Regions from separate parts of the Pantoea dispersa genome, predicted to be linked through region 2. Evidence: predicted binding sites of a transcription regulator. Region 2 holds the regulator's gene; the other holds the start of a gene.
The links. The regulator sigma-54, encoded in region 2, starts transcription at its own class of promoters, with help from an activator protein. The targets are predictions, from matches to a motif close to GTTGGCACANNTTTCGCTNT.

Region 1: a site for sigma-54 is predicted at 1,646-1,665, ahead of glnA (glutamate--ammonia ligase). Genes of this name have one in related genera too.

The regions. Positions count from the first base shown of each region.
Region 1 is NZ_CP082346.1:3,933,475-3,937,686, forward strand. Features, by position in the region: gene typA (ribosome-dependent GTPase TypA) at 1-1,373, opposite strand, end outside; gene glnA (glutamate--ammonia ligase) at 1,814-3,223, shown strand; gene glnL (nitrogen regulation protein NR(II)) at 3,422-4,212, shown strand, end outside.
Region 2 is NZ_CP082346.1:3,467,841-3,472,052, forward strand. Features, by position in the region: gene lptC (LPS export ABC transporter periplasmic protein LptC) at 1-123, shown strand, start outside; gene lptA (lipopolysaccharide ABC transporter substrate-binding protein LptA) at 98-652, shown strand; gene lptB (LPS export ABC transporter ATP-binding protein) at 658-1,383, shown strand; gene rpoN (RNA polymerase factor sigma-54) at 1,432-2,865, shown strand; gene hpf (ribosome hibernation promoting factor) at 2,887-3,174, shown strand; gene ptsN (PTS IIA-like nitrogen regulatory protein PtsN) at 3,341-3,823, shown strand; gene rapZ (RNase adapter RapZ) at 3,876-4,212, shown strand, end outside.

The DNA.
Region 1 (4,212 bases), 470 kb from region 2:
ATGGTCATGAATTCGTTACGGAAGCCGATCAGACCACGGCTTGGGATCACGTAGTCGAGACGTACGCGGCCTTTACCATCCGGATCCATGTTTTTCAGGTCGCCTTTACGCTCACCCATCGCCTGCATCACTGAACCCTGATGGGTTTCTTCGATGTCGAGGGTAACGTTTTCGAATGGCTCCTGCTTGCGGCCTTCGAATTCACGGTAGATAACTTTCGGACGGGATACCGCCAGCTCGTAGCCTTCACGACGCATATTCTCGATCAGAACTGACAGATGCAGCTCACCACGACCGGATACGCGGAATGCATCAGCATCTTCAGTTTCTTCTACGCGCAGCGCTACGTTGTGCACCAGCTCTTTGTTCAGACGCTCAAGGATCTGACGCGACGTCACAAACTTACCTTCTTTACCACAGAACGGTGAGGTGTTGACGTTGAAGAACATGGTTACGGTTGGCTCATCCACGCTCAGCGCCGGCAGCGCTTCCACATTCTGCGTGTCGCAGATGGTGTCGGAGATGTTCAGCTCGCCCAGACCGGTGATAGCGATGATGTCGCCCGCTTCAGCCAGGTCGGATTCAATACGCTCCAGACCCAGATGGCCCAGCACTTTACCGACTTTCGCGTTACGGGTTTTCCCTTCGCTGTCGATTACAGTAACCTGCTGGTTTGGCTTCACTTTACCGCGCTTGATGCGGCCGATACCGATTACGCCGAGGTAGTTGTTGTAGTCCAGCTGCGAGATCTGCATCTGCAGTGGGGCTTCAACTTCAACCTGCGGTGGAGAAACGTGGTCGACGATGGCCTGATACAGCGGGGTCATGTCGTCAGCCATGTCGGTGTGATCCAGACCGGCGATACCATTCAGCGCAGACGCATAAATGATCGGGAAATCGAGCTGCTCGTCAGTCGCGTCGAGGTTGACGAACAGGTCAAATACCTGGTCAACAACCCAATCCGGACGCGCGCCAGGACGGTCAACTTTGTTGATGACTACAATCGGCTTCAAACCGTGGGCAAAGGCTTTCTTGGTTACGAAGCGGGTTTGCGGCATAGGGCCATCCATCGCGTCTACAACCAGCAGCACCGAATCCACCATGGACATGACGCGCTCAACTTCACCACCGAAGTCGGCGTGTCCCGGGGTATCAACGATGTTGATACGGTAGTCGTTCCATTTGATGGCGGTGTTTTTCGCGAGGATGGTAATCCCACGCTCTTTCTCCAAATCGTTGGAGTCCATCACGCGCTCAGTCGCTTCGGTACGGGCATCAAAAGTACCGGACTGTTGCAGCAGTTTGTCAACCAGGGTGGTCTTACCATGGTCAACGTGCGCGATGATGGCGATGTTACGCAAATTTTCGATCACAGCTTTGCCTCAGGCATTATAGAAATAACGCGGTATTGTACACGGATTAAGCGAAAGACTGAACATGATCACAGTTTTCGCCGAAAGATTCTCGCAGTGCGCGTTTTTAGCACCAATAACGGTGCATTAAGCTGCACTTTGATGGCGCTTTGCACCATTTAAGTGCTTACCCCTAAACTGACGGCACTATTTTGGTGCATTCCATCCACGCTGGTGCAGCCGTCGTCTCACCGCAGGGCGCATCACAGCGCCATTTTCACCATTGTAATAAAGTTGGCACAGAATTCGCTTTATATCTTTTAAGCGAAAACGACAGTTGCACAACGGTTGAAGAGCTTGCCGAGATCTTGGTCAGGGGTGGTCAGTAGTCGTGACACATTCCCGGCAACAGAAGTTCTCTCACCACGACGACAAAATGACCATTTCCAGGAGAGTTGAGTATGTCCGCTGAACACGTTCTCTCGATGATGAACGAGCACGAAGTTAAGTTTGTTGACCTGCGTTTTACCGATACTAAAGGTAAAGAACAGCACGTTACTATCCCTGCTCACCAGGTTAACGCTGACTTCTTCGAAGAAGGCAAAATGTTCGATGGCTCTTCCATCGGCGGCTGGAAAGGCATTAACGAATCAGACATGGTGCTGATGCCGGATGCAACAACTGCCGTAATGGATCCGTTCTTCGAAGATCCGACGCTCATCATCCGCTGTGACATTCTCGAGCCAGGCACGCTGCAGGGCTACGATCGCGACCCGCGCTCCATTGCCAAGCGCGCAGAAGAGTTCCTGCGTTCTTCCGGCATCGCCGACACCGTACTGTTCGGACCTGAGCCAGAGTTCTTCCTGTTTGACGACATCCGTTTCGGCTCTTCAACTTCCGGCTCACACGTGGCTATCGACGACATCGAAGCAGCCTGGAACACCGGTAAAGAGTACGAAGGCGGTAACAAAGGTCACCGTCCAGGTCTGAAAGGCGGCTACTTCCCGGTGCCACCGGTTGACTCTTCACAGGACATCCGTTCTGCCATGTGTCTGACCATGGAGCAGATGGGTCTGGTGGTTGAAGCGCATCACCACGAAGTGGCAACCGCGGGTCAGAACGAAGTGGCTACCCGCTTCAACACCATGACCAAGAAAGCTGACGAAATTCAGATCTACAAATATGTCGTGCACAACGTCGCGCACGCCTACGGCAAAACGGCGACCTTTATGCCGAAGCCGATGTTTGGCGACAACGGTTCCGGTATGCACTGCCACATGTCACTGTCTAAAGGCGGCGTAAACCTGTTCTCTGGCGACAAATACGGCGGCCTGTCTGAAACTGCCCTGTTCTACATCGGCGGTATCATCAAGCACGCTAAAGCCATCAACGCCCTGGCAAACCCGACCACCAACTCATACAAGCGTCTGGTCCCAGGCTACGAAGCACCGGTAATGCTGGCTTACTCAGCACGTAACCGTTCTGCCTCTATCCGTATCCCGGTGGTGGCCAGCCCGAAAGCACGTCGTATCGAAGCGCGCTTCCCGGATCCAGCGGCTAACCCATACCTGGCGTTCACCGCACTGCTGATGGCCGGCCTCGACGGCGTGATCAACAAGATCCACCCTGGCGATGCGATGGACAAAAACCTGTACGACCTGCCGCCGGAAGAAGAAGCTGAGATTCCAAAAGTGGCCGGTTCACTGGAAGAAGCGCTGAATGCACTGAACGAAGACCGCGAGTTCCTGACCCGTGGCGGCGTGTTCACCGACGACGCTATCGATGCTTACATCGAACTGCGTAAAGCTGACAACGACCGCGTACGCATGACGCCGCACCCGGTTGAGTTCGAACTGTACTACAGCGTTTAATCCTTAAAAGATTCGCGCAGATGCACCGTAGCCGCCATCGCCGCGACGGTGCTAATCATGGCGCTGAAGATTTTTTGTTGCCGTGGAAACTTTAGCCCATCTCCGGATGGGCTTTTTTCACCGCGAATTCATCGTTCGACGGATAGATTTGCGTCCCCAAAGGCTATAATGCACTAATTTAGTGCAGAGGAACGCTGTATGGCAACTGGCACGCTGCCCGACGCGGGGCAGATTCTCAACTCCCTGATCAACAGTATTTTGCTGGTCGATAACGATCTGGTTATCCACTACGCCAACCCGGCGGCCCAGCAGTTACTGGCGCAAAGCTCACGAAAATTGTTCGGCACGCCCTTACCGGAACTTACCGGCTATTTTTCGCTGAACATTGAGGTAATGAGCGAGAGTTTAGGGGCAGGCCAGGGCTTTACCGATAGCGAAGTCACGTTAGTGGTGGATGGCCGCGCACACATTATGTCGCTCACGGCACAGCGTCTACCCGACGGATTTATTCTGCTGGAAATGGCGCCGATGGATAATCAGCGCCGTCTCAGCCAGGAGCAGATTCAGCACGCCCAGCAGGTTGCCGCGCGCGATCTGGTACGCGGCCTGGCGCACGAAATTAAAAACCCGCTCGGCGGATTGCGCGGCGCGGCACAGCTGTTATCGCGCGCCCTGCCCGATCCGGCGCTGAATGAATATACCAAAGTGATTATTGAGCAGGCCGACCGGCTGCGTAACCTGGTCGACCGCCTGCTGGGTCCGCAGCAGCCCGGACTGCACGTGACCCAGAGCATCCATCAGGTGGCTGAACGTGTGGTTAACCTGGTGTCGATGGAGCTGCCGGAAAACGTCTCGCTGGTGCGTGATTATGACCCCAGCCTGCCGGAGCTGCCGCACGACCCGGACCAGATTGAGCAGGTGCTGCTCAACGTGGTGCGTAACGCGCTGCAGGCGCTGGGCGAAGCGGGCGGCACCATTGTCATCCGCAC
Region 2 (4,212 bases):
ACCCTATTTGGCCGCAGTTTTAACTCCACTGGCATGAAGATGCGCGGCAACCTACGGACAAAGAATGCCGAGCTGCTTGAAAAGGTCAAAACCTCCTATGAAATTCAAAATGAACAAAAATAGCCTTAAGTTGCTGCTGGTGAGTGCGCTGCTGGCAACCAGCCTGCCGGCGCTGGCGTTAACGGGCGATTCGGACAAGCCGGTTAACATCGACTCGGTGAACCAGGCGCTCGATTTGCAGGGTAACGTCGCCACCTTTACCGGCAACGTGATCGTGACCCAGGGCACCATCAAAATTACCGCCGATAAAGTGGTGGTAACGCGTCCCGGCGGCGACAGCAACAAAACCATCGTTGATGCCTACGGCAATCCAGCCACCTTTTATCAGATGCAGGACAACGGCAAACCGGTGCAGGGGCACGCCGCCAAACTGCACTATGAGCTGGCCAACGATTTCGTCGAGCTGACCGGCAACGCCTTTATTGAGCAGCAGGACAGCAACATCAAAGGCGATCGCATCACCTATCTGGTGAAAGAGCAGAAAATGCAGGCCTACAGTCAGGGCCAGAGCAAGCGTGTCACCACCGTGCTGGTGCCGTCGCAGCTGCAGGATAAAAACGGTTCGTCTGCGAGCCCCAAAAAGAGTAACTGATCGCTATGGCCACATTAGTCGCTGAAAACCTGGCGAAAGCCTACAAAGGCCGTCGCGTAGTAGAAGATGTCAGCCTGCAGGTGAAATCCGGCGAGATTGTCGGCCTGCTGGGTCCCAACGGGGCCGGTAAAACCACCACCTTCTACATGGTGGTAGGCATCGTGCCGCGCGATGCCGGCCGCATTATTATTGATGAAGAAGATATCAGTATTCTGCCGCTGCATGCGCGCGCGCGGCGCGGCATCGGTTATCTGCCGCAGGAAGCGTCGATCTTTCGCCGTCTGAGCGTCTACGACAACCTGATGGCAGTACTGCAGGTGCGTGACGACCTGACGGAAGAGCAGCGTCAGGATCGCGCCAATGAGCTGATGGACGAGTTCCACATCGGCCATCTGCGCGACAGCATGGGCCAGGCGCTGTCAGGCGGTGAACGTCGTCGCGTCGAGATTGCCCGTGCACTGGCCGCCAATCCAAAGTTTATCCTGCTGGATGAACCTTTTGCCGGCGTTGACCCCATCTCCGTTATCGATATCAAAAAGATCATCGAACACCTGCGTGACAGCGGCCTCGGCGTGCTGATCACCGACCACAACGTGCGTGAAACGCTCGCGGTGTGTGAGCGCGCATATATCGTCAGCCAGGGCCATCTGATTGCCCACGGCACGCCAGATGAAATTCTTGCAGATGAGCAGGTTAAGCGGGTTTATTTGGGCGAAGAGTTCAGACTCTGATAAGGTGTCGGCATACCCGACATTTGCTTAGGAAATTCTAGCCGGATTATGAAGCAAGGTTTGCAACTCAGGCTCAGCCAACAGCTGGCGATGACTCCCCAGTTGCAGCAGGCAATCCGCTTGCTGCAACTCTCTACGCTTGAACTCCAGCAGGAACTGCAACTGGCGCTGGAAAGCAATCCGCTGCTTGAACAAACCGATCTGCACGATGAAGTCGACGCCCGCGAATTTCAGGAGAACGAGGCGTTAGATACCCGTGAGGCACTCGAACAGAAAGAGATGCCGGAAGAGCTGCCGCTCGATGCCTCCTGGGACGAGATCTACACGGCCGGCACGCCCTCCGGCACCGGCACCGATTACCAGGACGACGAGCTGCCGGTGTATCAGGGTGAAACCACGCAGTCGCTGCAGGACTATCTGATGTGGCAGGTGGAACTGACGCCGTTCACCGACACCGACCGCGCCATCGCTACCTCCATCGTCGATGCCATTGACGATACCGGTTATCTCACCGTCAGCTTACAGGACATTTGTGAGAGTATTGGTGACGAAGAGCTGACGCTGGAAGAGGTGGAAGCGGTGCTGAAGCGCGTACAGCGTTTCGATCCGGTGGGCGTCGGCGCACGCGATCTGCGTGACTGCCTGCTGGTACAGCTGTCGCAGTATGCGGCCGATATGCCGATGCTGAACGAAGCACGGCTGATCGTCAGCGAGCACCTCGACCTGCTGGCTAACCACGATTTCCGCAGCCTGATGCGCGTGACGCGGCTGAAAGAAGAGGTGCTGAAGGAAGCGATGCTGCTGATTCAGTCGCTCGATCCGCGCCCCGGGCAGTCCATCAATACCAGCGAGCCCGAGTATGTGATTCCCGATGTGCTGGTGCGCAAGACTGGCACACGCTGGACGGTGGAGCTGAACGCTGACAGCCTGCCGCGCCTGAAGATTAATCAGCATTACGCCGCGATGGGCGGTTCTGCGCGTAATGACAGTGACAGTCAGTTTATTCGCAGCAACTTACAGGAAGCCCGCTGGCTGATTAAGAGCCTGGAGAGCCGCAACGACACGCTGCTGAAAGTGACGCGCTGTATTGTCGAACAGCAGCAGGCGTTTTTTGAACAGGGTGAAGAGTATATGCGTCCGATGGTACTGGCGGATATCGCCCAGGCCGTGGATATGCATGAATCCACCATTTCCCGCGTCACCACGCAAAAGTATTTGCACAGCCCGCGTGGCATTTTTGAACTGAAGTATTTTTTCTCCAGTCACGTCAGCACCGAAGGCGGTGGCGAAGCCTCGTCGACGGCGATCCGTGCACTGGTGAAAAAATTAATCTCCGCGGAAAATCCCGCAAAACCCTTGAGCGACAGCAAACTGACCTCCATGTTATCTGAACAGGGCATCATGGTGGCGCGACGTACGGTTGCTAAGTATCGCGAGTCTTTATCTATACCGCCATCAAACCAGCGCAAGCAGCTGGTTTGACCGAAACAAGAAGGAAGACCTATGCAGCTAAACCTTACCGGACTGAATGTTGAGATAACCGACCCACTGCGCGAATTTGTAAATAACAAATTTGCCAAACTGGAACACTATTTTGATCGTATCAATCAGGTTTATATTGTTCTGAAAGTGGAGAAGGTGACGCAGATTGCGGAAGCAACCCTGCACGTCAACGGCGGGGAGCTGCACGCCACATCGGAAGCGGAAGACATGTACGCGGCCATCGACGGGTTGATTGACAAGCTGGCCCGTCAGCTGACCAAACACAAAGACAAACTGAAAAAACACTAACCTTCACGCTTGCAGAGTGCTGACGGGTTCAGCACTCAGAGGAGAAATGGGGCGGGTCACCGCCCCGTTTTGTCATCTGCGCAAGCGCCTGCAGTCACCTGCCCTGCCCGTTCGCGGTGTCCCGGTACGTGCCTTACGGCTATGTGAACACGCAAGTGAAACGATGATGAACAACGATCTGACACTGGAATTGAGCGCGGTCCTTTCGCTGGACTGCACCCGCAGCGGCGTACACTGCCAGAGTAAAAAGCGCGCGCTGGAAATTATCAGCGAGCTGGCCGCTAAGCAGCTCAATCTGCCGCACCAGACGCTTTTTGAAGCCATCCTGACCCGTGAACGCATGGGCAGTACCGGCATTGGCAACGGCATCGCCATCCCGCACGGCAAGCTGGAGGAGGATACGCTGCGCGCCGTTGGCGTGTTTATCAGCCTCGACCAGCCTATCGCCTTTGACGCCGTCGACAACCAGCCGGTTGACCTGCTGTTTGCCCTGCTGGTGCCCGCAGACCAGTGCAAAACCCATCTGCACACCCTGTCGCTGGTGGCGAAACGCCTGGCGGATAAAACCGTCTGCCGCCGTTTGCGCGCGGCACAGAGCGATGAAGAGCTCTACGCCATCATTACAGAAGCTCAGGAAGATCACGCTTAAGCGACAGACACTTTTACCGGCCTGCGTGCCGGTTTAACACGGGAGAAATGTGATGGTGCTGATGATCGTTAGCGGTCGGTCAGGCTCAGGAAAATCAGTCGCGCTGCGCGCCCTTGAGGATATGGGCTTCTACTGTGTCGATAACCTGCCGGTGGTGCTGCTGCCGGAGCTGGCGAACACCTTAACCGAGCGCAATATCTCAGCGGCGGTTAGCATTGACGTGCGCAACATGCCGGAATCACCGGAGGTGTTTGAGCAGGCACTGAACAATCTGCCGGAAGCGTTCTCGCCACAGCTGCTGTTTCTGGACGCCGATCGCAATACGCTGATCCGCCGCTACAGCGACACGCGCCGCCTGCATCCGCTCTCCAGCAAAAATCTGTCGCTGG